Regions from separate parts of the Streptomyces sp. NPDC048481 genome, predicted to be linked through region 1. Evidence: riboswitches for the same ligand, from Rfam matches in the RefSeq annotation. Region 1 holds a riboswitch; the other holds the start of a gene.

What was found. Region 1 has a riboswitch for cobalamin ahead of ACGFSH_RS05925 (cobalamin biosynthesis protein). Riboswitches for the same ligand answer to the same signal wherever they lie in the genome.
Positions count from the first base shown of each region.
Region 2: it holds a riboswitch for cobalamin, as region 1 does, so the genes downstream of both, ACGFSH_RS29455 (ABC transporter substrate-binding protein) here and ACGFSH_RS05925 (cobalamin biosynthesis protein) in region 1, are expected to answer to the same signal.

Region 1 covers NZ_JBICXC010000001.1:1,381,998-1,397,224, forward strand. The annotation lists gene cobN (cobaltochelatase subunit CobN) at 1-1,337, opposite strand, end outside; gene ACGFSH_RS05920 (cobyric acid synthase) at 1,334-2,866, opposite strand; gene ACGFSH_RS05925 (cobalamin biosynthesis protein) at 2,863-3,828, opposite strand; cobalamin riboswitch at 3,936-4,078, opposite strand; gene ACGFSH_RS05930 (hypothetical protein) at 4,246-4,467, opposite strand; gene ACGFSH_RS05935 (anion permease) at 4,502-5,770, opposite strand; gene ACGFSH_RS05940 (class II aldolase/adducin family protein) at 6,012-6,743, shown strand; gene ACGFSH_RS05945 (alpha/beta hydrolase) at 6,893-8,029, shown strand; gene ACGFSH_RS05950 (hypothetical protein) at 8,210-9,646, shown strand; gene ACGFSH_RS05955 (VOC family protein) at 9,725-10,162, opposite strand; gene ACGFSH_RS05960 (ABC-F family ATP-binding cassette domain-containing protein) at 10,514-12,112, shown strand; gene ACGFSH_RS05965 (helix-turn-helix domain-containing protein) at 12,435-12,656, shown strand; gene ACGFSH_RS05970 (enoyl-CoA hydratase/isomerase family protein) at 12,776-13,579, shown strand; gene ACGFSH_RS05975 (nucleopolyhedrovirus P10 family protein) at 13,602-14,315, opposite strand; gene ACGFSH_RS05980 (Asp23/Gls24 family envelope stress response protein) at 14,412-14,894, shown strand; gene ACGFSH_RS05985 (hypothetical protein) at 14,950-15,135, shown strand; gene ACGFSH_RS05990 (Asp23/Gls24 family envelope stress response protein) at 15,132-15,227, shown strand, end outside.
Region 2 covers NZ_JBICXC010000012.1:136,304-151,530, forward strand. The annotation lists gene ACGFSH_RS29440 (LysR family transcriptional regulator) at 1-459, shown strand, start outside; gene ACGFSH_RS29445 (FKBP-type peptidyl-prolyl cis-trans isomerase) at 551-967, opposite strand; gene ACGFSH_RS29450 (superoxide dismutase) at 1,222-1,863, shown strand; cobalamin riboswitch at 2,018-2,194, shown strand; gene ACGFSH_RS29455 (ABC transporter substrate-binding protein) at 2,248-3,297, shown strand; gene ACGFSH_RS29460 (FecCD family ABC transporter permease) at 3,294-4,307, shown strand; gene ACGFSH_RS29465 (ABC transporter ATP-binding protein) at 4,304-5,110, shown strand; gene ACGFSH_RS29470 ((2Fe-2S) ferredoxin domain-containing protein) at 5,107-5,499, shown strand; gene ACGFSH_RS29475 (hypothetical protein) at 5,901-6,125, opposite strand; gene ACGFSH_RS29480 (DUF5994 family protein) at 6,138-6,698, opposite strand; gene ACGFSH_RS29485 (DUF5994 family protein) at 6,973-7,503, shown strand; gene ACGFSH_RS29490 (magnesium transporter CorA family protein) at 7,641-8,615, shown strand; gene ACGFSH_RS29495 (DUF5994 family protein) at 8,756-9,343, opposite strand; gene ACGFSH_RS29500 (hypothetical protein) at 9,801-10,097, shown strand; gene ACGFSH_RS29505 (DUF5994 family protein) at 10,942-11,379, shown strand; gene ACGFSH_RS29510 (slipin family protein) at 12,065-13,045, shown strand; gene mgtA (magnesium-translocating P-type ATPase) at 13,121-15,121, opposite strand; gene ACGFSH_RS29520 (hypothetical protein) at 15,136-15,227, opposite strand, start outside.

The DNA of each region.
Region 1 (15,227 bases):
TCGCCGTCGACGTACAGGGAGCCCGGCGGCTCGCCCCACGCCTCCAGCATGCCCTCGCGCAGCGCGGGGTCGAGCCGGTCGAACCAGGCCCGGTAGTCGGCCAGCGGCACCCGCGCGGGCGCGGCCGCGAGCTGCTCCTCGGTGAGCCACTCCACGTCGTGGCCGCCGGCGTCGATGAGCCGGTGGATCAGCTCGTCGCCGTCGTCGGGATGCCCCTCCACCACGTAGCCCGCGTCCCGCAGCGCGTCGAGCACGCGCACGGCCGAGACGGGCGTGTCCAGGCCGACGGCGTTGCCGACCCGCGAGTGCTTGGTCGGGTAGGCGGTGAAGACCAGGGCGAGCTTCTTCTCGCCGTTCGGCTTGTGCCGCAGCCGGGCGTGCCGGACGGCGATCCCGGCGACCCGGGCGGCCCGCTCGGGGTCGGCGACGTACACGGGGACGTCGTCGGGCCCCTGCTCCTTGAAGGAGAACGGGACCGTGACGATCCGCCCGTCGAACTCCGGGATCGCGACCTGCATCGCCGCGTCCATGGGGGACAGGGCCGCGTCGGACGCCTCCCACGCCGCGCGCGAGGACGTCAGGCACAGCCCCTGGAGCACCGGCACGTCCAGTTCGGCGAGCGCGCCGACGTCCCAGGCCTCCTCGTCGCCGCCCGCCGACGCCTGCGAGGCGTGCGCGCCCCCGGCGGCGAGGACGGTGGCGACCAGGACGTCGCAGCGGCCGAGGATCTCGTACAGCCCGGAGTCCGCGCCGCGCAGCGAACCGCAGTACACCGGCAGGGCGTTGGCCCCGCGCGCCTCGACCGCTTCGCACAGGGTGTCCACGAAGGCGGTGTTCCCGCTCAGCTCGTGGGCCCGGTAGAACAGCACGCCCACGGTCGGCCGGCCGTCACGGAGTCCGTAGGAGCCGTGGACGCCGAACTCCGGCATCGCGCGCGGCTCCTCGAACCCCTCGCCGGTCAGCAGGACGGTGTCGGACAGGAAGCGCGCCAGCTCGGCCAGGTTGGCCGGACCGCCCGCGACGAGATACCGCAGCGCCTCCGCCACCACGCCGGCCGGCGCCGACGACTCGGCCATCAGCTCGGCGTCCGGCACGCTCTCCCCGCCCAGCAGCACGGTGGGGACGCCGGACGCCTTCAGCACGGCGAGGCCGTCCTCCCAGGCGCGCTTCCCGCCGAGCAGCCGGACGACGGCGATGCCGGCGCCGTCGAGCAGCGCGGGCAGTTCCCGCGCGACGTCGACGCGGGTCGGGTTGCCGATCCGGTAGTCGACGCCGGTGGCGGCCCGGGCCGCCAGCAGATCGGTGTCGGCGGTCGACAACAACAACACTGTGCTCATGCGGGCGCTCCCGGTGGAATGAAAGGCAGTCCTTGCGGCGCGCCCGACTCGATGAGCCGCCGGAGCGCGTCCGTGTCCGCGTGCTGTTCGATCAGGTCGCCGAGCCGGTCGAGCTGCTCCTCGCGCAGCCCGGCGAAGGAGGTGTCGGGGGCCGGCGTGAACCGGCGGCCCGCGGCGGCCGCCACCTCGCGCAGGAACGCCCGCCGGAACCCGTCCGACTCCAGCGAGCCGTGCCAGTGCGTGCCCCAGGTCTGCCCGACCCGGCAGCCGTCCAGGCCGCGCCCCTCGTCGTCGCGGATGAAGGTGTCGCCCCCGTTGACGTCGGCGACCCCGTGATGGATCTCGTAGCCCTCGACCCGCTCGCCGAGGGCCTCCCCGACCGGCCGGGTGAGGGTCTTCTCGCGGGCGAACCGCACCCGGACGGGGAGGATCCCGAGCCCGTCGACCCGCCCGCGCCGGCTCTCGACGTCGTCCTCGATGTGCTCGCCGAGGATCTGGAAGCCGCCGCAGACGCCGAGGACGGGCCGCCCCTCGGCGGCCCTGCGCAGGATCGCCTCGGCCAGGCCGCGTTCACGCAGCCACTCCAGCGCCCGCACCGTGCCGCGGGTCCCCGGGATCACCACCAGGTCGGCGTCGGCCAGCTCCTCCGGACGGTCCACGAACCGCACCACGACGCCGGGTTCGGCGGCCAGCGCGTCCACGTCCGTGAAGTTCGACATCAGCGGGACCGCGCAGACGGCGACGCGCAGCACGTCCTCCCCGACCGGCGCGGCGGTGTTCGACTCGCGCACGGTGCCGCGCAGCGACACCCTCAGGCCGTCCTCCTCGTCGATGCCGAGGCCGTGCCGGAACGGCAGCACGCCGTACGTGCGCCGCCCGGTGAGCCCGTGCAGCATGTCCAGGCCCGGCTCCAGCAGGGAGACGTCGCCGCGGAACTTGTTCACGAGGAACCCGGCGACGAGCGCCTGGTCCTCGGGGGACAGCAGCGCGACGGTCCCGAAGAACGAGGCGAAGACCCCGCCGCGGTCGATGTCGCCCACGACCAGCACGGGCAGCCCGGCATTGCGGGCGATCCCCATGTTGACGATGTCCGTCCGCCGCAGATTGATCTCGGCGGGACTCCCGGCCCCCTCACAGATCACCGCGTCATACGTGCCCCGCAATTCGGCGAGACAGTCGAGAACGGTCCCGAGGAGCTGCTGCTGCCGCCCGCCGTGGTAGCCGCGGGCGCTCATCTCGCCGACCGGCTTGCCCAGCAGCACCACCTGACTGCTGCGCTCCCCGCCGGGCTTGAGCAGCACGGGGTTCATCAGCGCGGTCGGCTCGACCCGGCAGGCCTGCGCCTGCATGGCCTGCGCCCGCCCGATCTCGGCGCCCTCGCGCGTGACGAACGAGTTCAGCGACATGTTCTGCGCCTTGAACGGCGCGACCTTCACCCCCTGCCGGACCAGCCACCGGCAGATCCCGGCCGTGACGACGCTCTTGCCGGCGTCGGAGGTGGTGCCGGCCACCAGCAGGCCCCCGCTCATGACATATGCCCCTTCCGCGCGTCGAGCGCCCTTGTCGCGGCCCGGCGCGCGGCGACGGTCACGCCGAGCGCGAGCAGGCCGACGCGGCGCGAGAGCCGCGCCGCACGTTCGATGTCCCCGGCGACGACGGGCCGCCCGGCCGCTCCGTTCAGCACGGGCCGGTGCTCGACCCGGCCGCCGTACGACAGGCTCCCGCCCAACCGCACCCCGAGGGCGCCCGCGAAGGACGCCTCCACCGGGCCGGCGTTGGGACTGGGGTGCCTGCGGGCGTCGGCGCGCCAGGCCCGCACCGCGCCCCGGGGGTCGTCCCCGGCGACCGCGGCGAGCACGGCGGTCAGCCGCGCCCCGGGCCAGCCGGCGACGTCGTCGAGCCGCGCCGACGCCCATCCGTAGCGCAGATGGCGCGGCGACCGGTGCCCGACCATGGCGTCGAGGGTGTTGACGGCGCGGAACCCGGCCAGCCCCGGCACACCGGCCACGGCCCCCCAGACCAGGGCGCCGACGACGGCGTCGGAGGTGTTCTCGGCGACGGACTCCACGACGGCGCGCGCGATCCCGTCGGCGTCCAGGGCCTGCGGGTCGCGCCCGCACAGCCGCGGCAGCCGTTCCCGGGCCTCGTCGACGTCCCCGGCCTCCAGGGCGCGCGCGATGCCCCGCGCCTCGCGCACGAGGGAGGCGCCCCCGACGACGGACCAGGTGGCGGCGGCGGTCAGGGCGACGGACGCGGCGGGGGAGCGGCGTACGGTCCGCGCGGCGACGGCCCCGAGGGCGACGGCGCCGCCCGTGCACACCGCGGTGTGCAGGGCGCCCCAGCCCCGGTGGTCCCGCCACAGCAGCCGCTCCACGGCGCCCGCGGCCCGCCCGAACGCGGCGACCGGATGCCCTCGGCGGGGGTCGCCGAGGAGCAGGTCGCCGAGGAGGCCGGCGGCGGCGCCGTACGCGTGAACGCGATCGGCACCCATCGGCTCAGCCGGCCGTGCGGGCGGCCGACGGGCTGGGGGTGGCGCGCGAGGCGCTCGACGGGCAGCCGAACATGGCTATGTGTCCTCACTCAGGGTGTCCACGCCCTGGTTCGACGAGACCGCGGCGAGAGTTCCTGGCTCCCGGGGGTTACTACCCCGGTGACAGTGGCGGGACCGCGCCGGATTCACACCGGCTTCCTCTTCTGCCGCCGTACATGGCCCGGGCAGTCCACCACGGGCCCGGAAGGGCCGTCAACTTGCCGTTGACCTGCGGGGGGAGAGTGTGCAGAACCCCACACGCGGGCGATCGCCGCGGTCACACGCGAAGGGGTGCGGGACGGCGACCCGTCCCGCACCCCTCGGTGTTCCTGTTTCCCTTGCCCCGATGTCCGGGAGCCCAGGCGTCCTGGTGGCCCGTCAGGCCACGATCAGGGAGATCCCGTACGCCACCGCCGCCGCGCAGGCGGCGAAGCACGCGTACGCGCCCGTCACCGCGAGGGCGGCCGAACCGCCCTCGGCCGTGGCGCGCTCCCGGCGCGACAGGCCCATGATGCCGAGGGTGAACAGGGCCACGAGTCCCACGGTGACCACGAGGCTGACGCCGAACACGGAGCCCAGGGCTGCCCAGTCGATCTTCATGACGCTTCTCTTCCTTCGTGCCGGACGAGCCGGATCAGACGGCCGCGGCCGGCGGCACGGCGGGGACGGCGGACTCCGGGACCGCGACCGATGCCGCGACCGGGGCCGGGGAGGGGATGGTCGCCGTCAGATCGTCGGCGAGGGAACCCGCCGGGGGCGGGGCGACGGCCGCGATCGCCGTCGTGACGACGCCCGCGGGCTCCTCGGCGTCGTTGACGTTGGACGCGTCGACGACCTCGCGCCGGGAGATCTTCCAGATGGCCGCGCTGGAGGCGATCAGGAAGACGGCCACCACGGCCGTGCCCCAGTCGCCCAGGCCGGTCACCGTCTCGGCGAGCGCGCCCACCAGGGCCGCCGCCGGCAGGGTCAGGCCCCAGGCCACGAACATGCGGGTCGCCGTGGACCAGCGGACCACGCCCCCCTTGCGGCCCAGGCCCGCGCCCATCACCGAACCGGAGACCGAGTGGGTGGTGGAGAGGGAGAAGCCGAGGTGGGAGGAGGCCAGGATGACCGTGGCGGCGCTGGTCTGGGCGGCGAAGCCCTGCTGCGGCTGGAGTTCGGTCAGGCCCTTGCCCATGGTGCGGATGATGCGCCAGCCGCCGAGGTAGGTGCCGAGCGCGATGGCCATGCCGGCCGAGAGGATGACCCAGGTGGGCGGGTCGGAGTCGGGGGCCACGGCGCCGCCCGCGACCAGGGCGAGGGTGATGATGCCCATCGTCTTCTGCGCGTCGTTGGTGCCGTGCGCGAGGGAGACCAGCCCGGCCGAGGCGATCTGGCCGGTGCGGTAGCCCTTCGCGGCGGCCCTGCCGTCGGCCTTCTTGCCGAGGGTGTACGACAGCCGGGTGGCGAACATCGCGGCGACGCCCGCCACGATCGGCGCCGCCACCGCCGGCAGCAGCACCTTGGTGACCAGCACGTCACCGTGGACCGCACCGCTTCCGGCGGAGGCGACGGTGGCGCCGATCAGACCGCCCATGAGGGCGTGGGAGGAGCTGGAGGGCAGGCCCACCAGCCAGGTCAGCAGATTCCAGAGGATCGCGCCGACCAGGGCGGCGAAGATGACCTCGGGACGGATGCCGGTCTCGTCGACGAGACCCTTGGAGATCGTGTTGGCGACCTCCACCGAGAGAAAAGCGCCCACAAGGTTCAGCACGGCGGACATCGCCACCGCGACCTTGGGTTTGAGTGCACCGGTCGAGATGGTCGTGGCCATCGCGTTGGCGGTGTCGTGGAAACCGTTCGTGAAATCGAACGCGAGTGCGGTGATAACCACAATCGCGAGGATCAGCGAGAAGTTTTCCATTTACCCAGGCAATCGTTCGAAGTCATTGGTGTGTCGACCGTAGGCAATCCGGGTGAACGGAAGATGAACTGGGACGGGCGTCGGGGTGTCGTTCTCCGGGGCTGTTCCGCGCCCCGTCCGACGGCCCTCCCACCGTGCCCGGCGCGGCAGTTGACCGCTCGCCCGCCGGCCCGCGCCGCCGGGCACGCGGAAGGCGCCGCGACCGGCCCCGGGAACCGCCGTGCCCTGGCAGGATCGCGGTATGGCCGAGCAGCGAAGCGAGCAGACGCACGCCCCGGATCCCGGGCCCGGCGGGCAGGGCCCGACCCCGCGCCGCACACGGCGCGCGACCCCCGAGGAGGCGCGGGCCTGGGAGGCGCTCGTGACGACGGCACGCCGCACGGTGACCGACGGCCTCGTCGTCGGCACCAGCGGCAACGTCTCCGTACGCGTCGCGGACACCGTGCTGGTCACCCCGTCCGGAGTGCCCTACGACCGGCTCGCCCCGGACGACGTCACCGGCGTCGACCTCGCCGGACGCCAGGTGCTCGGCGCCCTGGTCCCGACCAGCGAACTGCCGATGCACCTCGCCGTGTACCGCTCCTGCGACGCCGGGGCCGTCGTCCACACCCACGCCGTGCACGCCACGGCCGTCTCGACCCTCGTCCCGGAACTCCCCCTCGTCCACTACATGGCGGGCGCCCTCGGCGGCCCCGTCCGGGTCGCCCCCTACGCCACCTACGGCACCGAGGAACTGGCCGAGAACATGCTCCGCGCGCTCGACGGACGCAGTGGTTGCCTGCTCCAGAACCACGGCACCCTCACCCACGGCGCCACCCTCGACCAGGCCTACGACCGCACCGCCCAACTGGAGTGGATGTGCCGTCTGTGGCTCACGGCCTCGTCCGTCCCCGGCCACACCCCGACACTGCTGACGCAGGCCCAGCTGACCCGGGCGACGAGCCGCCTCCGCACCTACGGCCAACACCCCTGACCCCGCACCCGGCCGGCCGCCTCCGCGCCGCCTTGTCCGGCCGCCGCGCCGGGGTCTGTGACCCCGCGCGCGGGCCCGCTGCCAGGCGGGCGTCACTCCGCGCGGGTCCACCACTGGCCGTCGTGGGTCTCGGCCTGGAGACTGGGCGGGTGCGCACTGTCACAGCGACGGCAGCCGCCGTCACCGCAGCCCTGGCCGCCGGCGCCGCCAGTGTCGCCGTCGGCCGGCTCGCCAGCGACGCCGCGCTGAAGGCGCCGCCCGGCCGGCCCCTGCCCACCGAGCCCCGGCTCACCGTGCACGGCACGGCAGCCGGACAGATCACCCTCACCCGCGACCTGGCCGCCCTGCGCCCCGGCGCCTACGGCCTGTCGGGCAACGGCTCGCACGCGGTCGTCGGCCCGGTCCTGCCCACGGCCCCGCACCCGGTCGACACCGTGGTGCGCCGGCTGGAGCGCGTCACCCACGGCTCGCTGAACTCCGGGGACGCGGTCTGGCTGACGCCGAACCTGCACGTCGGCAACCCGGGCAGTGCCCTCGGCCTGGACCACGCCGACGTCGACGTCCCCGGCGAACTGGGCAACCTGCCCGCCTGGTTCGTGCCCGGCGCCCGCCGCACCTGGGTGATCGCCGTGCACGGCCTCGGCGCCACCAGGGAACACGCCCTGAACCTCATGGGCTTCCTGCACCGCCGCCGCTTCCCCGTCCTCGCCCTCGCCTACCGCGGCGACCTCGGCGCCCCCCGCTCGCCCGACGGGCTGAACCACCTCGGCGCGACCGAGTGGCGCGACCTCGACGCGGCCATGCGGTACGCCGTGCGCTACGGCGCGGAACGCGTCGTCCTGCTCGGCTGGTCCACCGGCGCCGCCATGGCGCTGCGCGCCGCCGCCGACTCGGGCCTGCGCGACCTCGTGTCGGGGCTCGTGCTGGACTCCCCGGTCCTCGACTGGCGGACCACGCTGCGTGCCCTCGCCGCCGCCCGGCACACCCCCGGGGCCCTGCTGCCGCTCGCCGTCCGCGCCGCCGAGGGCCGCACCGGCCTGCGCCCCGGCGCCGGCGACCCCGCGGCCGCGGCCGCCGCCTCCGGCCGGCTGCGGGTGCCGGCGCTGATCGTGCACGGACCCGACGACGCGGTCGCCCCCTGGGGCCTCTCGCGCCGCCTCGCCGCCCGCCGGCCCGACCTCGTCACCCTGCACACCGTGCCGGGCGCCCCGCACGGCGCCATGTGGAACGCCGACCCCGCCGCCTACGAGGAGGCGCTGCGCCGCTTCCTGACCCCGTTGATGTGAGCCCGCGCCCCCGCCCCGCCGCCGGTCCGCCCCGCACGGCCGCGAAGGTTCCGTTTAAGTCCGTACCAATGGCCTGAACGCGCCGAGCCGCCCTCGCTCCACCCCGGCCGCCGGGCGGTCCACCGGCCCGCCGGGGCATTCCGTTTGGGTTTTCGGACCGTCAACCGGAAGACTGCACCCGTGACGTCCCGTATCCCGCGCGACTCCAGGCTTCGACTCGTCCGCCCGCGACCCCTGGCCGCCGCCCCCTCAGCTGTGAACGAGCGGCGCCCGCGCCGCCCCGCCCCCCGCCCGCCGGAGGGCACTCCGGCGCCCGCGGAGCTGGCCAGAATGGCGCGCTCCGGACTGGCCGCCGCGGCCCGCGTCGCCCGCTGGGCCGACAACGCCCTCGGCCCCGGCCGAGACGCCGCGACCACCGACGGCAAGGCCACGCTCTCCGACGCGACCGCCCGGCGGGCCGCCGCCGATCTGGGCCTGACCACCGACCGGATCCGCGCCGACTGGGACACCGCCCGGCTCGCCGGCCTCGTCGAGGTGCACGGCGACAGCGCCCGCCCCGGCTGGCGGCTGCGCGCCTGGAACCGCGACGACAGCGCCGTCCTGCGCGGCTGGGTCGCCCTGTTCGACGCCTGGTCCCTGGCCTCCCCGGAACCCGTGGACCAGGAGCCGGGCGCGGTCGCCGAGGTCGTCTCGGCCATGCCCCAGGTCCTCTCCTTCCTCCAGCTGTCCGCCGGGCCCGTCCCCGTCGAGCAGTTGCTGGACCTGCTGCGCCAGCGCGTCACCGAACTGCGCACCGAACGCTGCGAGGTCCCCTACAGCGCCGGCTCCGAACCCGCGACGCCGCTCGCCCCGGTCACCTCCGCCGACGTCGAGCCGGCCGAGCCCGCCAGGGACGCCGAACTCGCCCCCCTCCTCGACTGGGCCCTGCGCGCCCTCGCCTCCGTGGGCGCCCTCACCTACGGCGACGCGCACGCCACCCTCACGCCGCTGGGCAGCTGGGCGGTCTGGGTCAAGCTGGAGCAGATCTGCGTCGCCGCGCAGAGCCCCGCCGGGAACATCGAGCAGTCGGCCGAGGCCATGCTCCGCGGCTGCGCCCAGCTGCGGCCCAACGCGGCCCGCGCCGAGTACCGCGCCTGGCTCGCCGCCCGCACCGTCGGCAGCGCTGTCAGCGAACTGCTGCTGGCCGCCCGCGGCGACGACGCCCTGCTGCGCGGCCTGGCCTTCGAGGCTCTGCGCGTCGTGGGCGCCCCGGCCGAGCCCGACGTCCGCGCGGTCGTGGACGAGCCCGCCCTGCGGCCGTACGCCCTGCTGTGGCTCGCCGAGCACGACGGCGTCGACCCCGAGGACGCCCACGAGGTCCTCACCCGGGAGGAGGCCACCTGGCTGTGGGTCGACACCGCCGCGGCCGTCGCCGACCACGGCGAGGCGCCGATGCTGGTGCGCCACCTGGAGTCCGCGCTTCAGCCGACCGTGCCGGCCCTGCTGGCCGAGGTGCGGGCCGTCGGGCATCCGCGCACCGTGCAGGTGCTGGTGGCGCTGGCCGCCGCGCACCCCGACCCGGCACTGGCCAAGGCCGTGCGCCGGGCCGCCTTCCAGGTGCACACCGGCGGCAGCTGACCGGGCCCCGGTGACGGTGGCGCGCGGCCGACGGCTCGCGGCGCACGGGCCGCGCGCGAGCGGGCCGCGTGTGAGCCGTCAGCCCGGTATCTCCGGGGCGTACGTGCCGAAGCTCCAGAGGTTGCCCTCGAGATCGCGGGCCATGTAGTCCCGCGAGCCGTACTCCTGGTCCGTCGGGGGCATCAGGATCTCTGCGCCGTGCTCCACGGCCCGCCGGTGATGCGCGTCGACGTCGTCCACCACGACGTACACGCCGGCCGGGCCCGCGTCCTTCATCGCCGTGTCGAAGACGCCGCCGCGCCCCTTGGAGCCCAGCATCACCGCGCCGTTGCCCTGCACGAGTTCGGCGTGCATGACCGAGCCGTCCTCCCCCTCGTACACGGACAGCTCGGTGAAGCCCAGCGCCTCGGTGAGCTGCCGGATCGCCGCCTTCGCGTCGGCGTACAACACCGTCGGGAAGAGACTGGGACGTCCGCCGTTCGCCGCTGCCATGCCGATCACTCCCTTGTGATCCATGAGCCGTGATGGTGGGCCGTGTCGCGTGTTCCGCCGGCTGTGGTCCGGGCCGGTCCCTGCCGGTGCGGACCGGGGACCGGGGTGTGATTCCTGACGGATTTCCGGCCCGGTCCCAGTCTGGCACCCGGCAGCGACAACGTCCCGGCCTGCGCCGACGGGCGGGCCGCGCGGGCCGGGGGAGCCACGGACCGTCCGGGCCCCGGTGATCCGGCGGGACCGAACGCCTGGGCCAGAAAAAGTGCTTGCACGGTCCCGTTAGACTGTCGTCATGGCCATTCTCCTCGCGCATTAGACGGCGGGAACGTCCTCAGCCGCCCATCCCGTCAATCATCCCCGCTCTGGAGTCTGTCCGTGATCTCCGCCTCCGGCATCGAGCTGCGCGCCGGCGCCCGCATCCTCATCGAGAACGCCTCCTTCCGTGTGGCCAAGGGCGACCGCATCGGTCTGGTCGGGCGCAACGGCGCCGGCAAGACCACCCTGACCAAGGTCCTCGCCGGTGAGGGCATCCCGGCCGCCGGTCAGGTGACCCGCTCCGGCGAGGTCGGCTACCTCCCGCAGGACCCGCGCACCGGCGACCTCGACGTCCTGGCCCGCGACCGCATCCTCTCCGCGCGCGGACTGGACACCCTGATCCGCAAGATGCGCGAGAACGAGCAGCGCATCGCCAACGGCAGCGGCGCCACCCGCGACAAGGCGATGCGCCAGTACGAGCGCCAGGAGACGGAGTTCCTCACCAAGGGCGGGTACGCCGCCGAGGCCGAGGCCGCCACCATCGCCGCCGCGCTCAACCTGCCCGACCGTGTGCTGGGCCAGCCCCTGCACACGCTCTCCGGCGGCCAGCGCCGCCGCGTGGAACTGGCCCGCATCCTGTTCTCCGACGCGGACACCCTGCTCCTCGACGAGCCCACCAACCACCTCGACGCCGACTCCATCGTCTGGCTGCGCGACTACCTCAAGACCTACCGCGGCGGCTTCATCGTCATCAGCCACGACGTCGACCTGGTCGAGACGGTCGTCAACAAGGTCTTCTACCTGGACGCCAACCGGTCCCAGATCGACGTCTACAACATGGGCTGGCGGCTCTACCAGCAGCAGCGCGAGTCGGACGAGAAGCGCCGCAAGCGCGAGCGGCAGAACGCCGAGAAGAAGGCCGCCGCGCTGCACTCGCAGGCCGACAAGATGCGCGCCAAGGCCACCAAGACGGTCGCCGCGCAGAACATGGCCCGCCGCGCCGACAAGCTGCTCTCCGGCCTGGAGGCGGTCCGCGTCTCCGACAAGGTCGCCAAGCTCCGCTTCCCCGAGCCCGCCCCCTGCGGCAAGACGCCGCTGATGGCCGAGGGCCTGTCGAAGTCCTACGGCTCGCTGGAGATCTTCACCGACGTCGACCTGGCCATCGACAAGGGATCGCGGGTCGTCATCCTCGGGCTGAACGGCGCCGGCAAGACGACCCTGCTGCGGCTGCTCGGCGGCGCAGAGAAGCCCGACACCGGCGAGGTCATCGAGGGCCACGGCCTCAAGCTCGGCTACTACGCCCAGGAGCACGAGACCCTCGACCCCGAGCGCTCGGTCCTGGAGAACATGCGCTCCGCGGCCCCCGACCTGGACCTGGTCGAGGTGCGCAAGGTGCTGGGCTCGTTCCTGTTCTCCGGCGACGACGTGGACAAGCCGGCCGGCGTGCTCTCCGGCGGCGAGAAGACCCGGCTGGCCCTGGCCACCCTCGTGGTCTCCTCCGCCAACGTCCTGCTCCTCGACGAGCCCACCAACAACCTCGACCCGGCCAGCCGCGAGGAGATCCTCGGCGCGCTGCGCACCTACAAGGGCGCGGTCGTCCTCGTCACCCACGACGAGGGCGCGGTGGAGGCGCTCCAGCCGGAGCGGATCATCCTGCTGCCGGACGGCGTCGAGGACCTGTGGGGTTCGGACTACGCGGATCTCGTCGCCCTGGCTTGATCATCGGCAATGGATCATTCGGCCCATCGGTGATCCATCATCTGTGTGAGATCTCCTCGTATCGAGGTGTGTCATACACCGATTTCACGGCCGATCCCTTTGTCGACAAGGGGTCGGCCGTTCCGCGTCTCTGACCTGGTGTTTCCCGGGAGAACCCGTTCGGCGGTACGAACGCGGCCACCTGGAATTCGGCATTCCGCTTGTGGGGGCGCACTCCTGTCGTCAAAACCGTCTCGCACGGACCTTGCCGAATGGGTGGCCATCCCGTCCCGGAGGGGTGATCATGAGGAGACCAGAGCGCACTTCCCATGAGGAGGCACGGGTGGCCGAGACTCTGAAGAAGGGCAGCCGGGTGACCGGCGCCGCGCGCGACAAGCTCGCGGCAGACCTGAAGAAGAAGTACGACTCCGGTGCGAGCATCCGGGCGCTGGCCGAGGAGACCGGCCGCTCGTATGGCTTCGTGCACCGGATGCTCAGCGAGTCGGGCGTCACGCTCCGTGGGCGTGGCGGGGCGACCCGAGGCAAGAAGGCCGCCTCGTCCTGACCTCCGGGCGGCCCATCGGCTACGACGGTGGCCACCCGGTCGGTGATCCGATCGGCCGGGTGGTTACTGTGCAGTCACTTAGCTGACCGCTAGCTGACCGCACCCACCGGAGGCGCCCCATGGCCACGCCCGACCAGGAACTCGTTCCCCTGCTCGACAAGGACGGCGTACGGCTCACCGTCGACGACGCGCTCGCCACGGTGACGCTGACCAACCCGGCCAAACGCAACGCGCAGAGCCCCGCCATGTGGCGAGCCCTCGCCGAAGCCGGCCGGCTGGTGCCGGGCTCCGTCCGCGTCGTCGTGCTGCGCGGCGAGGGCAAGTCCTTCTCCGCCGGACTCGACCGGCAGATGTTCACGCCCGAGGGGATCGAGGGCGAACCGTCCTTCATCGATCTCGCACGCAGCGGCGACGCCGAACTCGACGCCGCCATCGCCGGATTCCAGGAGGGCTTCACCTGGTGGCGGCGCAACGACGTCGTGTCCATCGCCGCCGTCCAGGGCCACGCCATCGGCGCGGGCTTCCAGCTGGCCCTCGCCTGTGACCTGCGCGTCGTCGCCGACGACGTGCAGTTCGCCATGCGTGAGACCAGCCTCGGACTGGTCCCGGACCTGACGGGCACGCACCCCCTCGTCTCCCTCGTCGGCTACGGCCGCGCGGTCGAGATCTGCGTCACCGGCCGGTTCGTCCACGCCGAGGAGGCGGTGAGCAGCGGCCTGGCCAACGCCGCCGTGCCCGCAGCCGACCTCGACACCACCGTCCGTGACCTGGCCGCGTCGATCCTGGCCGCGCCCCGCGAGGCCGTCATCGAGACCAAGGCGCTGCTGCGCGGCGCGGGCGGCCGCACCTACGACGAGCAGCGCGCCGCCGAGCGCGCCGCCCAGGGCCGCCGGCTGCGCGACCTGGCCGGAATCGGCGAATGAGTGAAACCCCCGCGCACCGCGCTCACTCCACGGCCGTGACCAGCACGGCCACCGTCGGATGATCCCGTAGCGCCTCCGACACCGCCGCGCGCACCTGCCGGGCCACGTCCAGAGCCCGGTGCCGCGCGCTCACCGCGATCTCCACGCGCGCGTGGCGGTGCGGCAGGGCGGCCGCGTGCTCGCGTTCCTCGATGCGCACCGCCCTGCCGACCACGTCGGTCAGCCGCGTCACCCCCGCCACGGACAGGGCGGCGACCGTCGCCCGGGCCTCGTCGCCGTGCTGCGCCGTCCCGACCGGCGGGGGTTCGGGCCCGGGCCCTGCCGCCTCCGGCGCCCGCTCCTCGTCCAGCAGGGCCGTCACCCTGAGGTCCACCTCCGACACCGCCAGGCCGAGCCGCTCCGCCGCGGCCGCCGCCAGGGCCTCCCGCAGCCGGGACGCCGTCGCGGGCAGCGGCTCGGACGCGAACACGGCGATGTCCGCCGCGACCCGCACCGGCCCGGGCGGCTGCGCGCCGGGCGGAGGCGGTACGGCGGGCTCCCGCGCCGTCTCCGGTTCGGCCGCGGCCAGGCGCAGCGCGTCCAGCCGGACCCCCTCCATATGGCGTACCGCCCGCCGCAGTACCGCCGTGGCCGCCGCCTCCGTGATCCACGCACCGTCCCGCGGCCCGCCCAGCGGCAGGAGTCTGCCCAGGCCCAGCTGGTGCCGTACCGCGCTCGTCCATCCGTCCACCGTCATCACTCCAGCGTGCCGCATCGGCGGAGCGAGGAGGAGCAACCGCGCTTAACGTGGTCGAAGGGGATGAAAAGGAACCGGACGTAAGGACGTACGGCGATGACCGAGGCAGTCGAGCAGAACCGCACGCAGACCACCGACGGCGGCGGTGAGCCGCAGAACCGCAGGACGGCCCGACGCGGCGGCGGGGACCCGGCGACCCGCGGACGCACCACCATCGCCGACGGGGTCGTGGAGAAGATCGCCGGTCTCGCGGCCCGGGACGTGCTCGGGGTCCACACCATGGGCAGCGGCCTCAGCCGCACCTTCGGCGCCGTGCGCGACCGGGTGCCCGGCGGCTCCAAGTCCGTCACCCGGGGCGTGAAGGCCGAGGTGGGCGAGGTGCAGACCGCGCTCGACCTGGAGATCGTCGTCGACTACGGCGTGGCCATCGCCGACGTCGCCCAGGCCGTGCGGGAGAACGTGATCGCCGCCGTGGAGCGCATGACGGGCCTTGAGGTCGTCGAGGTCAACATCGCCGTGAGCGACGTCAAACTGCCCGACGACGAGGACGAGGAACCCGAGCAGCCCCGGATCCAGTGACCCGGCACCGACAGGCAGCGGACCCGGGTGACCGGACCGCCGAGGGGAGAGCATCTTGAGCATGGCCGTGGTCGGCATGATCGCCGGCATCGCGCTGGGCTTCGCCGGATACTTCGGCGGGTTCGGGGCATTCCTGCTGGTGGCGGCCCTGGGCGCCATCGGGTTCGTCGTCGGCCGGTTCCTGGAAGGGGACCTGGACCTCGGCGACCTGTTCCGCTCCCGCGACGACCGCCGCAGGTGACGCCCGTGGCCACCGAGCCCCGAGGGGGCGACGACGACGCCGGCAGCCGTCCGTCCGCCGTCCCCGCGCACCGGCGCGGCGCGACCCGCATC
Region 2 (15,227 bases), on a different contig from region 1:
CCGGGTGAGCAGACACGGTTGCTGCACGACGGCCGGGCCGACGTGGCGCTGCTGCACCGGCCGTTCGACGACACGGCCGGCTTCGACACCGAGGACCTGCACTCCGAGGGCCAGGTCGCGATCCTCCCGAAGGGCCACCCTCTCTGCGCCCGCCCTCACGTGCTGCTCGCCGAGGTCACCGGCCTTCCCGACCTGCCCCTGCCCCGCTGGCCCCGCGCGGACGGCACCTTTCCCGACGGCCCCGGACCGCAGGTGCGCGACCACACGCAACTCACCCAGCTCATCGCCCTCGGCCGCGCCTGCGCGGTCGTGCCGGAGTCGGGCCGCACCGGCCTGCGCGAAGACCTCACCGCCGTACCGGTCCGCGACGCCCCGCACGTCACCACGGTCATCGCCTGGCCCCCGCACAGCCGCTCCACGGCGGTCGCGGGCCTGGTCCGCGCCGCCACCGCCCTGTGACCGACGGCGTCCAACGCCAGGACGGCGTGCGGGACTTCGGGGACGCCGCCCGGTCAGCCGCCCTCGCTCACACGGCCCGCCCCAGGACGATTCAGCGCCCCCACTGGGGGTTGCTCCACCCGGTCACGCCGGAATACGCGTCCAGCAGGTCCACCACGAAGACCAGGGTCGAACCCGGCGGGATCAACGGCGAGGGCGACTGATCGCCGTATCCGAGACGCGGAGGAACGATGATCTCGCGCCGGCCGCCGACCTTCATCCCCCTCACTCCCCGGTCCCAGCCCTTGATGACCTTGCCACCGCCCAGGGCGAACTTGAACGGCAGGCCCCGGTCCCAGGAGGCGTCGAACTCCTTCCCGGACTCGAAGGTCACCCCCACGTAGTGGACCCTGACCACCATCCCCGGCTTCACCTCGACCCCGTCGCCCACGACCAGGTCCCGGACGGTCAGCTCGGAAGGGGCGTCCCCCTCCGGAACCCCGACCTCGGGTTTCGTCAGTTCACTCATCGCAGCCTCGCCACTCTCCGTCGACAGCCGTGGACCGGCGGCCGGGCACATGACCGCCCGGCGGTAGACGGTCACGCTACCGGGAGGGCGCGGGAGGCATGGGCCGCCGAGTTCGCGCCGGACGGGACACGTCCGGAGGCCCGGGTCCAACGCGTGATCGGCACGCGTGATCGACACGAATGATCGGCAACGTGTCGCTTCTGCTGTTAGCGTGCAACTGCATATTGTTCGCAATAACGTGGAGGACGTTGGACATGGCGGTTTACACGCTCCCGGAGCTTCCCTACGACTACGCGGCGCTTGCCCCGGTGATCAGTCCGGAGATCATCGAGCTGCACCACGACAAGCACCACGCGGCGTACGTCAAGGGCGCGAACGACACCCTGGAGCAGCTGGCGGAGGCGCGGGACAAGGAGTCCTGGGGCTCGATCAACGGGCTGGAGAAGAACCTGGCGTTCCACCTCTCCGGGCACATCCTGCACTCCATCTACTGGCACAACATGACCGGTGACGGCGGCGGCGAGCCGCTGGAGAAGGACGGCACCGGCGAACTCGCGGACGCCATCGCCGAATCCTTCGGCTCCTTCCGGAACTTCAAGGCCCAGCTGACCAAGGCGTCGGCGACCACCCAGGGTTCGGGCTGGGGCGTCCTCGCCTACGAGCCGCTGTCCGGTCGTCTCATCGTCGAGCAGGTCTACGACCACCAGGGCAACGTGGGCCAGGGCTCCACCCCGATCCTGGTCTTCGACGCCTGGGAGCACGCCTTCTACCTGCAGTACAGGAACCAGAAGGTCGACTTCATCGACGCCATGTGGGCGGTCGTCGACTGGCAGGACGTGGCCAGGCGTCACGCCGCCGCCAAAAAGCGCGGCGACAGCCTGCTCCTCGCGCCCTGAGCGCATGCGAACGTCCAGCCCGTGATCGTCTTCTCAACCTCGGCACGGGGGACGGGAATGCCCCCGCGAGCACCCGGCTTGCGGGGGCATTCCGTTGAACGCGCCGGTGGACGACACCCGTGGCCCACCACACGATTTGACCCGGCGATGGCCTTGATAGCCTCGACGGGCCAGTCGAGCCACACCTGAGGCCAGGGAATCCGGTGCGAATCCGGAGCTGACGCGCAGCGGTGAGGGGGACGGGCGGGGCACGACGCCACTGGGAGACCGGGAAGGCGTCCCGTCCGGACGAACCCGAGTCCGAAGACCTGCTGGCACCTCCGCGCCCCGGCGCGGGGGACGTCCGTAGGCCAGGCTCCGCGTACGAGCCCCGACCCCGAAGGCATACCCGTGCTCCGCACCCCCGCTCTTCTGCGCGCTCCGGCGCTTTTCCTCGCCTCCGCCCTGCTGCTCACGGCCTGCGCCTCCGCCGGCGGCGATGACGCGACATCGGCGCAGACCTCCGCCGCCGGCCGTCCGGTCACGATCGCCAACTGCGGCCACGAGGTCACCCTGAAGTCCGCCCCCGAACGGGCCGTCTCCCTCAACCAGGGCACCACGGAGATCCTGCTCTCCCTCGGCCTCGCCGACCGCATGGCCGGTACGGCGACCTGGACCGACCCGGTGATGAAGGGCGTGGAGAAGGCCAACGCGTCCGTGCCGCGCCTCGCCGACAACATGCCCTCCTTCGAGAAGGTCCTGGACGCCGAACCCGACTTCGTCACCGCCTCGTTCGTCTCCACCCTGGGCAAGGGCGGGGTCGCCACCCGCGAGCAGTTCGAGAAGCTCGGCGTGCCCACGTACGTCTCACCGTCCGACTGCTCGGGCAAGGACAACGACAGCGGCGGCGACGGATCGCGCGGAAAGCCGCTCACCCTCGACGCCGTGTACGGCGAAATCCGCGACCTGGCCCGCTCGTTCGGCGTCGAGGAGCGCGGAGAGAAGCTCGTCACACAGCTGAGGCAGCGGGTGCGCACCGCCACCGCCGCGCTGGACGCCCCCGACGTCTCCCTCATGTACTGGTTCGCCAACTCCCAGTCGCCCTACCTGGCCGGCTGCTGCGGCGCGCCCGGCGTCATCACCCGCGCCGTCGGAGCGAGGAACGCCTTCTCCGACACCCACGACGAATGGCCCCAGATCAACTGGGAGACCGTCGCCGACCGTGACCCGGACGTCATCGTGATCGGCGACCTGACCCGCAAGCAGCAGACCGCCGAGACCGCCGCCGCCAAGATCCGCTTCCTCGAGACCAACCCCGCCACGCGCAAACTGAGCGCCGTGCGGAAGAAGCGGTACGTCCTCCTGAGCGGCCAGGCGATGAACCCGTCCATCCGCACGATCGAGGGGATCGAGAAGGTCGCGGCCGGTCTGCGCGACTTCGGACTCACCAAGTGAGAGTCCGCACAGTCGTGTTGTCGGGTGGCGGACTGACCGCGCTGCTGGCCTCCATAGCCGTGGCTGTGACGATCGGACCGGCCGACATCTCGACGGGGGACGTCTGGACGGCCGTCGCGGCCCATCTCGGCCTCGGGGAGAGCACGTTGGCCCCGCTGCGCGACGGCATCGTGTGGAATCTGCGGATGCCGCGCACGCTGCTCGCCGCGGTGTGCGGGGCGGGGCTCGCCGTGTGCGGGACGGTCATGCAGTCACTGCTGCGCAATCCGCTGGCCGATCCGTTCGTGCTCGGCGTGTCGTCCGGTGCGTCCACGGGGGCGGTCGCGGTGGTCGTGCTCGGGGTGGGCGGGGGAGCGGTTTCCCTGTCGGCGGGCGCCTTCCTCGGGGCGCTGCTCTCCTTCGCCCTGGTGCTGCTGCTCAGCCACACCCTCGGGGGAAGCACCGACCGAGTCGTCCTGTCCGGGGTGGCCGCCATGCAGCTGTTCTCCGCTCTGACCTCCTTCATCGTCCTCACCTCGGCCGACGCCGAGACCACCCGGGGCGTGCTGTTCTGGCTCCTGGGCTCGCTCACCGGCGCCGACTGGGGACAGGTGCTGCTGTGCGCCGGCGTACTCGCCGTCGTCCTGGCCGTCTGCCTCGGGCACGCCCGCACCCTGGACGCCTTCGCCTTCGGCGACGAAGCCGCCGCCGGACTCGGCGTCCGCGTCGCCCGCACCCGCCTGGTCCTGCTCTGCGCCACCGCGCTGCTCACCGCGGCACTGGTGAGCTGCGCCGGTGCCATCGGCTTCGTCGGCCTGGTCCTCCCGCACGCCACCCGCGCTCTCACCGGCTCCGGCCATGCCCGCCTCCTGCCGGTCACGGCATTGACCGGAGCCGTCTTCCTGGTGTGGGTGGACACCCTCGCCCGTACCGTCCTCGACCCCCAGGAGGTCCCGGTGGGCGTGGTGACGTCCCTCATCGGCGTCCCGGCGTTCGTGGTCGTGCTCCACCGCGGACGGAGAAGGGCATGAGCAGCCTGCACGCGGACCGCGTCGTGAGGCGCCTCGCCGACAAGGTCGTCGTCGACGGCGTCACTTTCGTCCTGCGCCCCGGCGAGACCGTCGGCCTGCTCGGTCCCAACGGCTCGGGGAAGTCGACGCTGCTGAGACTCCTCGCGGGGATCCTCGAACCCACCGCCGGAGTCGTCACCCTGGACGGGCGCCCGCTGCCCGAGACCGGGCGCAGGGCCACCGCCCGGCGGATCGCCACCGTGGAGCAGCACGCCCACACCCAGACCGAACTGACCGTCCGCGACGTCGTCTCGCTCGGCCGCATTCCGCACCGCCGCGCCTGGACGCCCCCCACGGCGGCCGACACACGGGCCGTCGCGAAGGCCCTGACGCGCACCGGCCTGACCGACCGGGCCGAGCAGTCTTGGCACACCCTCTCCGGCGGCGAACGCCAGCGCACCCAGATCGCCCGCGCCCTCGCCCAGGAACCCCGCGAACTCCTCCTCGACGAACCCACCAACCACCTCGACATCCAGCACCAGCTCGACCTGCTGGACCTCGTCGCGAGCCTGCCGGTCACCACCGTGATCGCCCTGCACGACCTCAACCTCGCCGCGATGTACTGCGACCGCCTGCTCGTCCTGCGCAACGGCCGCGCCGTCGCGGAAGGCACCCCGGCCGAGGTCCTCACCACCACCCTCATCGAGCAGGTCTACGGCGTCCGCGCCGCGGTCACCCACGACCCCGGTCATCCGGTGATCCGCTTCCTGCGCCCGGCGGCCCACGACGATTCCCCCCACACTGAGAGGAGCTGGGACGAGTGACGTCTCGACAGAGAGCTGAAGAGGGGCGCACGGAGCACACCCCGGCCCCGCCGGCACCGTGCCGCATCGTCGTCTGCCGGGACTGCTGCTGCGGAACCCCCAAGGTGACCGGAGTCGATCACGACCGCCAGATCGCGCGCCTGGCCGAGAGCGCCCCCGTACGCATCTCGGCCTGCCTCGACGTGTGCGAACACGCCAATGTGATCGTCGTCCAGCCCTCCGCCGCCGCCCGCGCCGCCGGAGCCCGCCCGGTCTGGCTCGGCCTCGTCAACGACCCCGACGCCACCGACGACATCGCCGCCTGGGTCCAGGCCGGCGGCCCCGGCACAGCCCCCTGCCCCGACATCCTCGACCTCTACACCTTCACCCCGCCCCGAAGGGCGCGATGAGCACGCACGCCGGCGGCCGCTGTCCTGGCGGCCGCTGTTCGGCGCGGTCGCAACGGCCTGGTTCGTGCCGAAGTGCACGTGAAATGCGTTCTCTTCAGAACCAAGCGAAGTTCCTCACAATCACCGACTCCGACGCGTGCCGGCGGTACAGTGAAGACCGCCCTTGACCTGCACAAAGCAGGCAGGGAGCCGTCTTCCAGGAGTTCGACACGCTGCGCACCATGTTCAAGTCCAAGATCTAGCATCTGAGCATTCGCACAGGTCAGAGGCATGATCGCGCCGCTCGAGTCAGGAAAACGGTCAGCATCGGGTACGGAACCGTCCAGGCTTGCTGACCTGGTGACCGCCGCGCCGGGGGCCCCGGCGCAGATGCCTGGCTCCCGCTCGGAAGGCTCGATACATCAGCGACTCCCCTCTCGATGCTCACTGTGTGTGGCGTCGGTAGGAGGGCCCTTCGGCACGGCGGCACCTGGACCCTTACGGGTCCGCCGACCGATTCCCGGTAGGGCGTCGCTGTAGCGGAACGCCCCGATCCTTTCGTCATGCTGTGCGTTGAGCCGGTGGATCAAAATCATTCCCGCGATGATCACGAGAATGATCACGACGACGGTGAAGGCGGTCTCCACGTCCTCACCTCCTCACTTCCTCGGGGCGGAACTCGAGATCCCGATCGCGGCTCCGTCAGCCGAAGCGGCTCCGCCGTCGGTCTCCCAGTCCTCTTCCCGGCTATGAGCCTCCGCCGCGTCCTGGCTGATGGCCTGGTCGGCCATCAGACCGCCGGCGGTGCGGATGCCTCCCGGAGAGGTTGCAGCTGTCATGAGCCGGGCTACGGCGGCGGGGTCCGCCTCCGGAGGGATCACCAACAGGTCCAGGCGGCCCACCGTGTAGGAGAGGAGGATCACTTTGTTCGGGTCCTGCTCGGCGGCGAACCAGCCGACATGCACCGTGTGACCCGTGACGGGGACCTTACGTGGGATGACGGGCCAGTGGGTCGGGTTCACGGTGACGTGGGTGATCCGGCCCCAGCACGCGTCCAGTGCGTCTGTCAGAGTGGGGATCTCGCGGAGGAGATCACGGGAGCGGGGCCACCAGGCGCCGTCCAGGAGACCCGGAGCCGAACCGGCCGGGGTCAGGGACAGCCGGGCCGACGCCGAAGGCGGGAGTTCTTCGATGATCGTGGGTTCGATGGTCGCGGTCATGACGCGGACCTGTCCCCGGGCCTCCTCTCGGAGGCCGGTGTTGTTGCTCGCCGGGAACGGCACCGACATGGCGGCCGGTGTGCGAAGTACTCCCGGTCCTTTCACTCTACGCCGCTGCGCAGGTCCCGGGACGTGTGCGTGAGCAGGCAGTCCACCGATAGGCAACGAGGGCCGGCCGTCGGCGCAGCTGCTGCGGCGGGGCACGGCTTACGGTGAGAGGACGAGGTCCCGCGTTCGGCGGCGGCACCGCTTCCCGCAGACAGGCGGACACACCATGACCGAATCCGACATCCCTCGCGCTCCCCGTCTTCTGCCGGACGCGATCCATCGGGCCGCGAAACCCGGGACGGTCCTTCTGCGGCTGGAGACGACACGGTCCCGGGAAGGCAACTTCGACGGTGCGTGGTGGCCGCGTTCCCGCGACATCGGTGCTGAGCTGCCCGACCTCGTCCACGCGCTGACCGGGCACCTCGGCTCCATCACCCGCGTCGGTCTGGACGCCACCTCTTGGGATGAACTTCCCCCGCGCCTGGTGATCGACGACCAGGTCGTCCGTATCGACTCCTTTCCGGTGGGTGACGACACCGTCCTGATCACTCGCGGCGACCAGGACCACTTCTCCCTTCTCGTGGTCCCGCCGCACGCGACAGTCGAGGCCGCCCGTGCCGCGATGGCCAGGGCTGTCCGGGCCGACAACGTCACCGATGCCGCACAGATCCTCATCGACACCGGCACCCGCCAGGCATACGCGGCCCCCGTGGAGGGCCTTCGGAGTGGCGAGGAACGCCACGAGCCCGAGGAATGACTTCCGGAGCTTTCGGAGCCCGTAGGGCTGCATGCGCTGGGCAGTGTCTTCCAGGAGGTCGAGGCGGTGCCCCGTCGGAGTGGATGCCCGGTCGTGGTGTGCGCCGAAGCTCCGCCGGTGCCGTTAGGGTGCGCGACGTGGCCCGTACCCGGCTGTACCGCGACGGCTCCCTGGCCGAGGAGGACTTCCCGGTCCGGGACATCTCCCGGCATCTGGAGGACCCGTCCACCACCGTGTGGTTGGACTTGTACCGCCCGGACCGCGCCGAGTTCACGGCCGTCGGCGAGGAACTCGGTCTGCACGAACTGGCTCTCGAGGGCGCGCTGCACGAGGGGCAGCGGGCGAAACTCGACAGCTACCGCACCCATCACTTCCTCAGTGTCTACGCGGTCGCCGTCGACCCGGAGGGCGCGGGACTGACGATGAGCGAGCTCGCGGTCATCCTCACGCCGCAGGCGCTGATCACGGTCCGCAAGGACGCCGCGTTCGCCCTCGACGAGCTGGTCGCCCGCTGGGACCGCACCCCGGCTCTGGCAGTGCACGGGGTCGCCTTTCTCCTCCACGGTCTGCTCGACCATGTCGTCGACGGGCACTTCGCCGCGGTACGGCAGCTCGACGAACGTATCGAGGAACTGGACGCTCTGCTCTTCGCCGAAGGCGGCCGGCAGATCCAGACCGTACAGCGCCAGTGCTACGCCCTGCGGAAATCACTGGTCCGGCTCCGCCGCGTGGTCCTGCCCATGCGGGAGGTCGTCAACGCCCTCATGCGCCCCGACCTCGACGTCGTCGACGGGCCCTTGCTGCCGTACTACCGAGACGTGTACGACCACGTTCTGCGTGCCGGCGAGTGGACGGAGTCGCTGCGCGACCTGGTGGCCTCGGTGATGGAGACGAACCTGTCGGTGCAGGCGAACCGGATGAACCTCATCATGAAGAAGGTGACGAGCTGGGCCGCGATCATCGCCGTGCCCACGGCGATCACCGGCTTCTACGGACAGAACCTTCCCTACCCCGGCTTCGCACACCAGTCGGGGTTCATCGTTTCCAGCGCCGTCATCGTCGTTGCCTCTCTGACGCTGTACCTCGCTTTCAAGCACGGGGACTGGCTCTGATCGTGTCGACGTGCAAGGCGCCACCATGCCGGCCCAGCTTCTCGGAGCGCCCAACGGGCAGCGGCTACGGCCCCGTCGCTCTCTTCGTCGTTCACGCGCAGTGGCCGACCGTCGTGAAGTAGGCGTTCATGGCGGCCGTCTCACCCGCCGATGATCAGGCGGCTGACGTCACCGGCCTTTGCCGATACCGCTGGCGGCGTCACGCAGGTACCGCCCTCGTACTCCCAAGCCTCGGCCGGATCGAGTGGCCGGTCGTCCGTGGAGGCTGCGCGCCCGGCTCGGTCCGCGGCGATGAGCGCGCTTGCGGTCAGCGGCGGGCCGTCGTAGTCGGATGCGGCCGCCAGCAGGCGGGCCGCCGACCGCGCCCCGGTCTCGGGTGGGATGACGAGCAGATCCCAGCGCCCGGTGCCGTAGGAGAGCAGCAGCAGCTTGTGCGGGTCGATCTCCGACGTGAACCAGCCGACCTTCACGACATGGCCGTTGACGGGCACCTTGCGCGGGATGACCGGCCAGTGCTCGGGGTTGACGGCGATACGGGTGATACGGCCCCAGACGGGATCCAGCGCGTCGGTCAGTGGGGGCAGTTCGCGCAGCAGGTCGCGCGAGCGAGGCCACCAGGCGCCGTCGAGGAGTCCACGGGAGGGGCCGTCCGTCTTCAGTACGAGGCGGGCGGCAGGGGCTGCGACGGGTGCGGGCCGCGGCAGGGCTGCTTCGAAGGTCGCGGTCATGATGCGGACCCGTCTCCGGGCCGCCCCTGGGGTTACGGCCCGGGTTTCATCTCTCGCCGAGAACGACCCGGCGTGGAAGCCGGTGTGCGAAATGCCCTCGGTCTCTCAAGCCTACTCCTTCCGCCTCCCACCTCTGTCCGTCTCCCACCACTGTCGTCGCAGCCGGCCGGCCAGCGGGGCTCCCGGGCTGCCACCCGACAGACGGCCAACGGTGTGCCCGGCGTCGGAGTCCCGTCGTCGTCCCGGAGCTGTTCTTGATCGACCGACCCGGCATCACGTCATCGGGCGCCGGCCGGTGGCTTCGGCGGTCACCGCACCACGTCAGAAGTGCCGGCGGCTGTCCCTGGCAGGAGTAGGCTGAAAGGGCGAGGGCACGTCGTACGCCGGTGTCCGAACCGGTCTCGCTCTCGTCGCAAGAGATATGCGGACCGCTCAGGTCCGGGCCAGGTTCCGCCCTATGACATCCGAAGCCCCGCACCGCCCACCGCGTCCCGAGGCCGAATACGAGCCGAGCGGACAGGGTCGGGTGGAAGTCCGCCTGGCCTCTGCGGATCCCGAAGCGGCCCGACGCGTCGCGGACGCGCTCCGCATCCTGTTCGCCGGCGATGAACAACGCAGCTATCCCGGCGCCTCGGGAACGGGGACGCGGCTGCACCTCACGGTGGACGCCTCGCGTGCCGCCGATCCGCTCGCCTCCTGGCTCGACTCAAGCAGATCGGCCGCCGATCGCACCCACCAGGGCGAGACCGCCTGACGGGTCCGCCGCCCACCGCCACGTCCCCACCAGCCCAACTGGCTCCCGTGGCCACCGTCCGTGCGACTCGCATTCGCTCTCGGCGATGCCGTTGCACGCCCATGTCGAAGAGGCGCAGCCCAAGACCCCGGCCGCACTGTCGTCACCGAGGTCGAGGACCGCGCATGTCTCTCCACATCCACCAGTTCCCGCCAGCCGTCCCGCCGTCCCCCACTCTCCAATCGCTACGGCACGTCTGTGTGCGGCCAGTTGCGGGGACTGGTGGATTCTCACGTCGGCTGGTTGTTCCGCAACGGCCCCAGGTCGGCGGCCCCCCCCACGCTCGGCTTCGCTCGCGCGCGGGGACTCCCATCGTTCCCGACCTGCTGGCCGACCGTGGCATCCGGGCCGTGTGCAAGGGCTTCCCGGCCCTTTGTGCTCGCCCTCGCCCTCTCCTTCGCCGTTGGGCGCCTGATCGGCGGCAGCTCGGTGTCCGCCCTGACCGTCCTGCTGTGGGCGGGACTTGTCCGCATCGTCTTGCTCCATCACGTCACGTGGAGCGTGAACTCCCTCTGCCATGTGATCGGGCAGCGCCCGTTCCGCACCTGTCGCCACCACCGCGCCACCGACCTGTGGCCTCTGGCCCCGCTCTCGTCCGGCGAGAGATGGCCCAACCTCTACCGCGCCGATCCCACCTGCGCCCGGCACGGCGTCGACAGCGGCCGGCTCGACCCGTCCGCCGCCGTGATCCGCCTGTCCGGACGCCTAGGCCGGGTCAGGGACGTGTGCCGGCCCACCCCGGACCGTATCGCTCGCTGCCCGCCGCTTGTGAACCCGAGCGACCGTATCCCCTGCAGGAGTTCCCATGACACTCGCCCCACCGCCCCCGCTCTCCTCGACGTCCGTCCTCCGCCTTCGCCTGGTGTCCCGGCCGGCGCTGGGCCACATGGCCGTGCGTATCGACGGTGCCTGGTGGCCCCACTCGCCCGATCTGGCGTCAGAACTGCCCAGGTTGCTGGGCGGCCTGCCGCACGCCTGGGGACAGGTCACCAGCGTCCTCGTGGATGAGGCAGTGTGGTCCCCGTTCCCGGGCCGGCTGCTCGTCGCCAACCAGGTCGTACGCCTACGCCGGACGACCGCCCAGCGCTCCCCGACCACCGTGTGCCTGCTGGCGCCCGGCCGCGGCCGGTGGGACCTGCTGGTGGTGCCGCCCGCCGCCACGGACGCGGAGGCCGGGCGGCTCATCCGGAGTATGGCCACGGTTGTGAAGGACATCGTGGGCTCGGGAGTCGCAGTCCGTTGACGGTGGCCTCGGACCAGAACCCCAGGGGCCGCACGCCTGGTGCGGGCCCAGGGGTGTTGTCACCGGACCGGCTGGGGAGGCTCCACGTTGCCCGGTCCTGGACCGGCCGCGCTAGCCGACGGGGAGTCCGCTCGGGTCGTCAACGGAGTACTCTGGTGTTACCGAGGGTACTTCGTGCATCGGCTTCCAGTCGTTGTCACTTTCGGCGATTTGAGCACGCCGGGCCGGTTCCGGTCGGCCCGGAGCAGGGTTCGCGTCATGACTGCGACCGTTCGCCCCACGCCGACCCCCGGACGTACTACCTCCTCCACGTCACTCCGGATCCCTTCCGCTCTCCTCGGTTTTTCGTCAGCGGACGTGCCCGACCCGCTGGCGGGGCTGATCAGCCGGGGCCTGCTGAACCGCGCGTACTGGCCGACCGCACCGAGTGCTGGGCCCTGCCGCTCCGCCGACGGCGAAGTGAGGATCGTGCGCACTCCAGCGGCCACCGGAGCCACAGTCGGCGGTGCGCGGACCGGTGTACCGCAGAGTTCTCCTGGCTGAGCCGGACCGCCCCACCAGAGCCTCATCAGCAGCCCGAGACCCCGGCCGCCCCTCAGACAACAGGCCGGGGCCCTCTCTGTGCCATGTGCTTCCCGGACCGCTCGGGCCCGGGACCGTCATCGACGTAAGGAAAGTGAGAACCATGGGTGTTCTGATCACCGTGCTGGCGGTGTGCGCCGTGGCCGGGCTGGTCCTGCTCGCCCTGAGCGTGCGCAACGTCCAGCAGTACGAGAAGGGCGTGGTGTTCCGCTTCGGACGGCTGCTGCCGGACATACGCGGGCCTGGCCTGCGCGTCATCCGGCCGATCGGGGACCGGATGCGGAAGGTGTCCGTCCAGACCGAGGTCCTCGGCATCCCGCCACAGGGGTCCATCACCGCCGACAATGTGACGCTCACCGTCGACGCGGTCGTCTACTTCAAGGTCATCGACCCCGTCAAGGCCCTGGTGAACGTGCGCAACTATCCTGCAGCCGTCTCCCAGATCGCGCAGACGTCGCTCCGCTCGGTCATCGGAAGGGCCGACCTGGACACGCTGCTCTCCGACCGTGACCACATCAACGCGGAACTCAAGAAGGTGATGGACGCCCCGACCGAGGAGCCCTGGGGGCTACGCATCGAACGCGTCGAGATCAAGGACATCGCCCTTCCGGAGTCCATGATGCGCTCCATGTCCAAGCAGGCCGAAGCCGAGCGGGAACGCCGCGCGCGGGTCATCGCGGCCGACGGTGAGTTCCAGGCGTCCCAGCGGCTGACCGACGCCGCCGCGACGATGGCCGACACCCCCGGAGCACTTCAACTGCGGCTGCTGCAGACCGTGGTGGACGTCTCCGCCGAGAAGAACAGCACACTCGTGATGCCGTTCCCCGTGGAGATGCTCCGCTTCTTCGAGCACCAGAGCAGGGAGACCGGCGACGAGTCCGCCGGCCGGCGCGTGCACCGGACCGCCAGGCGCCCCGCGCTGTCCACCAGCGCCGTGATCCCCGAGCCCGCCACCCCCGCTCCCGCCCTCACACCGTCGGGCTCCCCGCCCGGGGAGCGGCCCGGCAGCCGTGCTGAGCTGGCCCGGGAGCGGCGGGACAACTGGCCGACGCGGCGGGACGCCGAGGAAGCCTTGAGCGGTTGACCGTTCCACGCCGTTCGAGGCGACGCGATCGTCTCGGTGCGGCGTGGCGCCGCTGACGGTCCCGGTGACAGCGTGTCACCGGCGCCGCAGCGGTCCGGGGTGGCTGAAGCGGCCGGCCCGCTGTTGGATGCGGTGCCGGCGGGTGCGGTGGCGTACCGGCGGATGTGCGGCTCGCGCGTCGGCGCGGGCGTAGAAGACGTGTTTCGCGCCCTCGATCAGCACCAGGTAGAGCACGGCCATCAGGGCCAGAGTGAGGAGGAGTCCGAGCGGCGGGGACTGGAAACCGAGCGGCTCCGCGAGCGGGGACATCGGCAGCGCGACGGCGACGGTGACGACACCGATGGCGCTGAACAGCAGGGGGCGGCTGGGCCGGCTGCGGTAGAACGGCACCCGGCGGGTGCGGATGGCGAAGACGACCAGCGCCTGCGTGGCGAGGGACTCCACGAACCAGCCGGAACGGAACAGTTCGGCGCCGGTGTGGAAGATCTGGATCATGATCGCGAAGGTGAGGAGGTCGAAGAGGGAGCTGACGGGCCCGAAGAAGAGCATGAAGCGACGGATGAAGGCGATGTCCCAGTGCGAGGGGGCGCGCAGTTGCTCCGGGTCGACGTGGTCGGTGGGGATGGTCAACTGCCCGCCGTCGTAAAGGAGGTTGTTGAGCAGGATCTGCGAGGGCAGCATGGGCAGGAACGGCAGCACCAGGGAGGCTCCGGCCGCGCTGAACATGTTGCCGAAGTTGCTGGAGGTGCCCATCAGGACGTACTTGATGGTGTTGGCGAAGATCCGGCGGCCCTCGGCGACCCCGTCGGCGAGAACCCCGAGGTCCTTCTCCAGGAGGAGGACGTCGGCCGCGTCCTTGGCCACGTCGGTCGCGGTGTCCACGGACAGCCCCACGTCGGCGGCGTGCAGGGCCAGCGCGTCGTTCACGCCGTCGCCCAGGAACCCGATGTCGCGGCCCCGGCGCCGCAGCACCCGTACGACCCGTGCCTTGCCCTGGGGCGAGACGCGGGCGAAGACGGTGGTGGTGTCGGCCGCCCTGGTCAGCTGGTCGTCGTTCAGTTCCCCGATGTCCTTGCCGGTCAGGGCCCTGCCGGGCGGCAGACCGAGGTCGGCGCAGACCTTCTGGGCGACGAGCGCGTTGTCGCCCGTACAGATCTTGACGGTGATGCCGAGACCGGCGAGGCGGCGCAGCGAGGCGGCGGCACCGGCCTTGGGCGGGTCGAGGAAGACGAGGAAGCCGGCGAGGCACAGCCGGTATTCGTCGGCGGCCGTGAGGGACACCTGCCCGTCCGCGTCACGGGTGGCCACGGCGACCACCCGGCTGCCCGCCGCGAAGTGCTCCTGGAGCACCGCTGCCGCCTTGCCCGGTACGTCACCACAGCGGGCCAGGACCGCCTCGGGCGCGCCCTTGGTGACGAGCAGGCGGCTGCCGTCCGGGCGTTCGACGAGCGCCGAGCCCAGCTGCCGGTCGTGGTCGAAGGGCAGCAGCGCGAGCCGGTGGTGTCCGGCCGGGGGCGTGTCCGTGGCCTGCCACATCGCGACGTCCAGCGCGTTCCCGCCCACCTGGTCCAGGTCACCCTCGGTGGCCAGCAGGCCCAGCTTCAGCACCGTGTCGGAGGGTGTGCCGGCCGGGTCGAGGGCCGCCTCGAAACGGATGCGGCCCTCGGTGAGCGTGCCGGTCTTGTCGGTGACCAGGACGTCCATGTCGCCCAGGTCCTCGATGCATACAAGCCGCTTGACGAGGACCTTGCGCCGCGCCAGCTGCCGTGAGCCGGTGGCCAGGCTCGTGCTCACCACGGCGGGCAGCAGCTGCGGGGTGATGCCCACCGCGATGGCCAGCGAGAAGAGCAGCGCGTCGAGCAGCGGGCGGTGGAGCAGGAGGTTGATGACGAAGATCCCGGTCGTGAGGACAGCGGCGACTTCGAGGAGCAGCACGGAGAAGCGGCGCAGCCCCGCCTGGAAGTCGGTCTCCGGCTGCCGTTCGCCCAGCCCCAGCGCGATCCGCCCGAACTCGGCACGGCCCCCCGTGGCGACGACCACTCCGGTCGCGCTGCCCTCGAGCACCACCGTCCCCATCAGCGCGCAGGAGGTCAGCTCGGCCGGCGCCGCTCCCGCGGCGACCGGCTCCGCGTCCTTGCCGGCCGGGCGGACTCCCCGGTGAGGACGCTCTCGTCGCAGGCGA